Linked DNA regions of Sediminicoccus rosea. The protein of the gene in region 1 interacts with the protein of each later gene in a pairwise test. Links are inferred from orthologs where the notes say so. Each region holds a gene or a part of one and is shown on either strand. Other genes may lie near its edges.

Region 1 (3,142 bases):
GGCGTCGGTCGAGCCGATCTTCGCCATGACGATCTCGGTCTCCTGCGCGTGCGGCAGGTAGTTCAGCGTCGCCACGATGTTCCAGCGGTCCATCTGGCCCTGGTTGATCTGCTGCGTGCCGTGATAGAGGCCGGTCGTGTCGCCCAGGCCCACCGTGTTGGCGGTGGCGAAGAGGCGGAACATCGGGTGCGGGCGGATCACGCGGTTCTGGTCGAGCAGCGTGAGCTTGCCCTCGACCTCGAGCACGCGCTGGATCACGAACATCACGTCCGGGCGGCCCGCGTCGTACTCGTCGAAGACCAGCGCGCAGGGATGCTGCAGCGCCCAGGGCAGGATGCCCTCGCGGAATTCGGTGATCTGCTTGCCATCCTTCAGGACGATGGCGTCCTTGCCGATCAGGTCGATGCGGCTGATGTGGCTGTCCAGGTTCACGCGGATGCAGGGCCAGTTCAGCCGCGCCGCCACCTGCTCGATATGGGTGGACTTGCCCGTGCCGTGGTAGCCCTGGATCATCACGCGGCGGTTGTGCGCGAAGCCGGCCAGGATCGCGAGCGTCGTCTCACGGTCGAAGCGATAGGAGGGGTCGAGCTCGGGCACATGCTCGGTGCGGACCGAATAGGCGGGCACCTGCATGTCGATGTCCACGCCGAAGACGTCGCGCGCGTTGACGGTGGTGTCGGGCATATTGATGGCTGAGGTGGGGCTCACATCGCCGCTCTGGGCCAGCTTGGTCATCACGCTTCCGCTTCGTTGGATGGAGGTGGGCATCTACAGGTCCGGATGATGTTAGGGCAGCCCGTGCGATTGGGCTACCCGGGCACCGCCGGGGCGTGGGTCAACCCGCATGGGCGGGCTCGGCGCGGCCGATCTTCTGGCGCAGCAGGGAATAGGCGCGGTTGATGTCCTTCAGCCGCTCCTCCGCGCTGCGGTCCCCACCATTGGCGTCGGGGTGGTAGCGCTTGGCCAGTTCCTTGTAGCGCGATTTCAGCGTCGCGGGGTCGAGCGGCCAATCCAGCTCGAGCAGGCCGAGTGCCGCGCGCAGCTCGGGTGGCGCCTCGGCCCGCGGGGGCGCGCGGCGCTTCTCCCGCGGGGCCGCGTCGCGCAGGATGCCGAGCGGGTCCGCCATGCGCTCGGGGTCGAGCCGCACGCCGCCCAACCGCCCCAGCGGCCAGGTCGGCCGCCCGCCCACCGTGTCGAGCCGGATGGCGCTCTCGATGTCGGAGGGCGCCATGCCGCGGTAGAAATCCCAGCCGGCGTTGTATTGCCGGACATGATCCAGGCAGAACCAGAGATACTCGCGCAGCGCCCGGTCCTTGGGCGCGCGATACTCGCCCGCCGCCGGGCAGTCCGGCGCGGCGCACGGCCGCGGCGGCGCCTTCGGGTCGGTCTGGGGTTGGAAGCTCGCACGCCGTGCCATCGGCTCGTTATGGGTGTGCCCCCCCAAGTTGGCAACCAAGTTAACAACAACTTGGCAAGCGCCCCGTCCTCTGGGATTCTGCACGGATGTCCCCACGCGCCGAACGCATCCATGCCGCCCTGACCCAGGGCTTCGCGCCCCTTCGCCTGGAGGTGGTGGATGACAGCCACCGCCATGCCGGCCATGCCGGCGCGCGGCCGGAGGGCGAGACGCATTACAGTGTCCTCCTGGTCAGCGAGGCCTTCATCGGCATGAACCGCGTCGCGCGCTCCCGCGCCGTGCACGAGGCGCTGGCCAGCGAGTTCGCCGGCGGCCTGCATGCCCTGGCCCTGACCCTGCGCGCCCCGGCCGAGGTCGCCTGACCCCTCGCATCGGGCCCGGGGATTGGGTAAACCCCAATTCATAAAAGCCCGATGGAGAAGCGCCCATGATCCCGATGCAACGCCGCGCCCTGCTGGGCGCGGGCCTCGCCCTCGCGACCCCTGCCCTTGCGCAGGCCCAAACCGTGGCGCGCAACGCCCGCATCGTCATCGGCTTCCCGGCCGGCGGCAGCTCGGACATCGTGGCGCGCCTCTATGCCGACCGGCTGCGCGGCGTCTATGCGCCGAACCTGATCGTCGAGGGCCGCGTGGGCGCCGCCGGGCGCATCGCCGTCGAGTTCGTCCGTGACGCCGACAAGGACGGCACCACCTACCTGCAGACGCCCGCCTCCATGCTGACGCTGCAGCCGCACATCTTCCCGCGCGACGTGCGCTATGACGCGCTGACCGACTTCATCCCCGTCAGCACCGTCTGCACCTTCCCGTTTGCCTTCTGCGTGCCGATGAACCACCCGGCCCGCACGCTCGCCGAATTCGGCACCTGGGCGCGGGCCCAGCCGAACGAGATCCCCTTCGCCTCGCCCGCCGCCGGGGCCAGCCCGCATTTCATGGGGCTGATGCTGGCCCAGGCGCTCGGCATCCGCATGACGCATGTGCCCTATCGCGGCGCCGTGCCCGCCGTGCAGGACCTGATCGCGGGCCGGCTCAACGCCTTCATGGGCGTGCTGGGCGATGTCTCGCCGCAGAACGGCGTGGGGCTGCGGATGCTCGCCGTCTCCTCCGCGCAGCGCAACCCGCGCTTCCCCGACGTGCCGACCTTCCAGGAACTGGGCCATCCGGCGCTGACGAAGGATGAGTGGTTCGGTGCCCTGCTGCCCGCCGGCACGCCGGCGCCGGTGGTGCAGGGCCTGTTCAACGCCATCACCCAGGTGGGCAACACGCCCGAGATGCGCGCCGCGCTGGAGCGGCTCGACTTCAATGTCGGCACCTCGGCCAGCCCGGCCGCCTTCGCCGCGCGCATCCGCCAGGAGCGCGAGGAATGGGGGCCAATCGTCCGCGCCTCGGGGTTCCAGCCGGAATAAGGAGCGGATCAGCCCGGCGCGAGGCAGGGGTTTTTTCCGCCCTCAAGCGCCGGGCGCCGCCTCCGGCGGCTTGGCTTCGCCGCGCCACTGGTGCGATGGGCCAGGAGGTCAGTTGGGCGGCGCCAGCCGCTGTGCGGCCGGATAGGATGTTGGGCCGCCCTCAAGCGCCGGGCGCGCGCTCCGCGCGCTTGGCTTCGCCGCGCCACGGGGGCGCTGGGCCATCCGCCCAGTTGGGCGGCGCCAGCCGCTGTGCGGCCGGATAGGCTTGGAAGGTGGGTTGGCCTGCCACTACCCCCACCATCCCTCCCTTTGCATCCCGCTTG
Region 2 (3,200 bases), 310 kb from region 1 along the record:
TGCTCGCGGGCCAGAACTACCGGCCCGATGATCCGGAGTTGCAGGCCGAGATGGCCGCGACCCTCGCTTGGCTTGGCCGCTACAACACCTCCCACAGCCTCACCGCCGAAGCCCGCCACGCCCTGCTGGCCGGGCGCCTCGGCGCCGTCGGCCCCGGCGCCGTCATCCGCCCGCCCTTCCATTGCGACTATGGCTTCAACATCCGGCTGGGCGCCGGCGCCTTCCTGAATTTCAACGTGGTGATCCTCGACGTGGTCGAGGTCACGATCGGCGACCGCGCACAGATCGGCCCTGCCGTGCAGATCTACGCGGCCGATCACCCGCGTGACGCCGCCACGCGTCGCGCCGGGCTGGAATTCGGCCGTCCGGTGCGGATCGGCGCCGATGCCTGGATCGGTGGCGGCGCCATCCTGCTGCCCGGCGTGACCATCGGCGAGGGCGCGGTCGTGGGTGCGGGCAGCGTGGTCACGCGCGACGTGGCGCCTGGCGCCATCGTCATGGGCAACCCTGCTCGCCCCCGCACCGGTTGACGCCGCCCCCGCTTCGGCGGCACACGCAATGCCATGCCCATCCCTCCGCAGATCCCGCAGCGCGAAGTCCTGGAGGCGCTGGTCCGCGCCACCCATGTCAGCTTCCTCGGCCGTTCGGTGGACCCCACCTGGCTTGCCGCCTTCACGGATGAGCTGGCGCGCCGCGGCGTCAATGAATCGCTGGATGAGGTCGTCACCGACTTCATCCGCATCATCTACACCAGCCCCGAGGCGCAGAACCGCCTGATGACGACGCTGGGCGGCCGCGGCATGGAGGCGATCATCGCCCCCGGCCTCGCCTCCCGTCCCTCGCCGCTCGCCTGCATCGGCGCCGGCTGCACGCCGCGCGTCGCCGGCATGCTCAAGCGCGCCGGGCTGCGCCGCTGGGCCGGCCCCTTCGACTGGATGACCATCCCGGCCGAGGCGGTGCGCGACGCCATCGTGGATGACTGCGCCGGCCTGCTCATGGCCTCCGAATACGAGCCCATCCCGATGGAGGAGCGCCCGCCCGAGAGCGACGGCCATCTCTGCCGCCACCTCCGCCTCTCCGAGCTCTATGGTGAGACGATCTTCCACCACTTCGACCCCTCGGACCCGACGGGCTATGCCACGCTGGAGCGCGCGACGCTGCGCTTCCGCGAGGCGCTGCGTGGCCTGCACGGCAAGATGCTGCTGCAAGTGGTGGAGGAGGACGCGAACAGCGTCGCCACCTTCGCCGACACGGCCGACATGCTGGACCGCTCGGCGCGCGGCGCGATCCTGGTGACGATCGCCCTGGTCGAGGGCGCGCCGCCCGGGCCTTTCCCGGAGATGGAGCTGGGCCAGACGCGCGGCGTGCACCGCTACCTGCGCGCTCGGGTGATCTCCGAGGCGCAAGGCATCGCCTTCAAGGACCCGCTGGACGAGATCGTCCTGCTGCGCGGCGCCCTGGCCGCGCCGCAGCTCGGCAAGTAGCTTGCCAGGGGCCGCAAGGCTCCCAGCCACCGGCACCCACCGAGGATCCGGGCCGAACCGGCCCGGCGGATCGCGTCAGCGACCGGAAGCCAGCCGCGCGGAACGCGCGTGACGTGCCGAAGACACGCCTCCCGCGTCACGCGGCTGAGGGAAGGATCAGGCCTCGGCCTTGGTCGCGATGCCCTTTTCCTTCAGCATCGCCTGCAGCTCGCCCGACTGGAACATCTCCATCACGATGTCGCAGCCGCCCACGAACTCGCCCTGCACATAGAGCTGCGGGATGGTCGGCCAGTTGGTGTAGGCCTTGATGCCCTCACGGATCTCCATGTCCTCCAGCACGTTCACGCCCTTGAAGGGCGCGCCCACATGGCTGAGGATCTGCACGACCCGGGCCGAGAAGCCGCACTGCGGAAAGACCGGCGTGCCCTTCATGTAGAGCACCACGGGGTTGGACTTGATGTCCGCCTCGATGCGGGCGGTGACGTCGTCGCTCATCCTGGAAGTTCCTTCTGGCAAGTGGTCGCGTTCAGTCGGGCGCGCTGGTCTGCAGCGCGAGGGCATGCAGCACGCCGCCCATCCGGCCCTGCAGCGCGGCATAGACGATCTGGTGCTGCTTGACGCGCGAGACGCCCCGGAAGCTCTCGGAGATGACCTTCGCGGCGTAGTGGTCGCCATCGCCGGCCAGGTCCTCGATCGTCACCTGGGCGTCGGGCAGGGCCGATTTGATCAGCGCCTCGATTTCGGCCGGTTGCATCGGCATGGTGTTCAGACCCCCCGGTTCACGCGTCTTGCATCAGTTTCGGCAGCGTCGCCTCATGCGCCGCCACCAGATTGGAGACCGATATGGTCCCCTTTCCGGCGAGAACCAAGTCCCCTCCCCCGGATTCTCCGAGCTTGCGCGCCGGCACCCCGGCCGCCTGCGCCGCCGCCAGGAAGGCCGCGCCGTCCCGCACGGCCACGACGTAGCGCGACTGGTCCTCGCCGAACCAGAAGCCGTGATCCCCCGTGGCCTCCAGCCTGGCGCCGACGCCCGAGGCCATGCACATCTCGGCCACCGTCACCAGCAGGCCGCCATCCGCGCAGTCATGGCAGGCGGCCACGGCGCCGGCCAGGATCTGCCCGCGCACGAAATCGCCGTTGCGGCGCTCGGCGGCCAGGTCCACCGGGGGCGGCGCCCCCTCCTCCCGGCCCGCGACCTCACGCAGCCAGAGGGACTGGCCGAGCCAGCCTTCCGTCTCGCCCACCAGGATGATCGCAGCCCCCTGCGGCATGGCGAGGCCCACCGCCTGGGCCACATCCTCCAGCACGCCCACGCCGCCGATGGCCGGCGTCGGCAGGATCGCGCGGCCTTCCGTCTCGTTGTAGAGCGAGACATTGCCGCTGATCACCGGGAAGTCGAGCGCGGTGCAGGCGGCGGCCATGCCGCGCACGGCCGAGGCGAACTGCCCCATGATCTCGGGCTTCTCGGGATTGCCGAAATTCATGTTGTCGGTGATGGCGCGCGGCAGGGCGCCGACGGCGGTGATGTTCCGCCAGGCCTCGGCCACCGCCTGCATCCCGCCCGCATGCGGGTCCGCCTGGCAATAGCGCGGCGTGCAATCCGTGGTCATGGCGAGCGCGCGGACATGATCCTCGATGCGGACCACGGCGGCATCCGCCTGGCCCGGGCGCTTGGCCGTCTGCCCGCCCACCTGGGCGTCATACTGGTCCCAGATC

The links.
Region 2: the proteins of R9Z33_RS04285 (region 1) and grxD interact in binary tests that used the Escherichia coli proteins (3 or more experiments, as listed by UniProt). The link is inferred for Sediminicoccus rosea from one-to-one orthologs.

The regions. Positions count from the first base shown.
Region 1 is NZ_CP137852.1:912,678-915,819, reverse strand. Bases 310-3,141 are described here. They hold R9Z33_RS04285 (BolA family protein), read left to right. Parts: upstream 310-1,503; coding sequence 1,504-1,779; downstream 1,780-3,141. Other genes in these bases: R9Z33_RS04280 (tripartite tricarboxylate transporter substrate-binding protein), read left to right, coding at 1,845-2,819; R9Z33_RS04290 (J domain-containing protein), read right to left, coding at 836-1,417; cobS (cobaltochelatase subunit CobS), read right to left, coding at 310-735. Also shown: more of cobS, read right to left, coding at 1-309. UniProt on the Escherichia coli protein: Transcriptional regulator that plays an important role in general stress response. Has many effects on cell morphology, cell growth and cell division. Acts by regulating the transcription of many genes, including dacA (PBP-5), dacC (PBP-6), ampC and mreB.
Region 2 is NZ_CP137852.1:601,135-604,334, reverse strand. The notes cover bases 311-3,200. They hold grxD (Grx4 family monothiol glutaredoxin), read right to left. Parts: upstream 1,980-3,200; coding sequence 1,641-1,979; downstream 311-1,640. Other genes in these bases: purL (phosphoribosylformylglycinamidine synthase subunit PurL), read right to left, coding at 2,264-3,200; R9Z33_RS02910 (BolA family protein), read right to left, coding at 2,011-2,244; R9Z33_RS02920 (DUF1796 family putative cysteine peptidase), read left to right, coding at 564-1,484; R9Z33_RS02925 (sugar O-acetyltransferase), read left to right, coding at 311-530. Also shown: more of R9Z33_RS02925, read left to right, coding at 1-310. UniProt on the Escherichia coli protein: Monothiol glutaredoxin involved in the biogenesis of iron-sulfur clusters.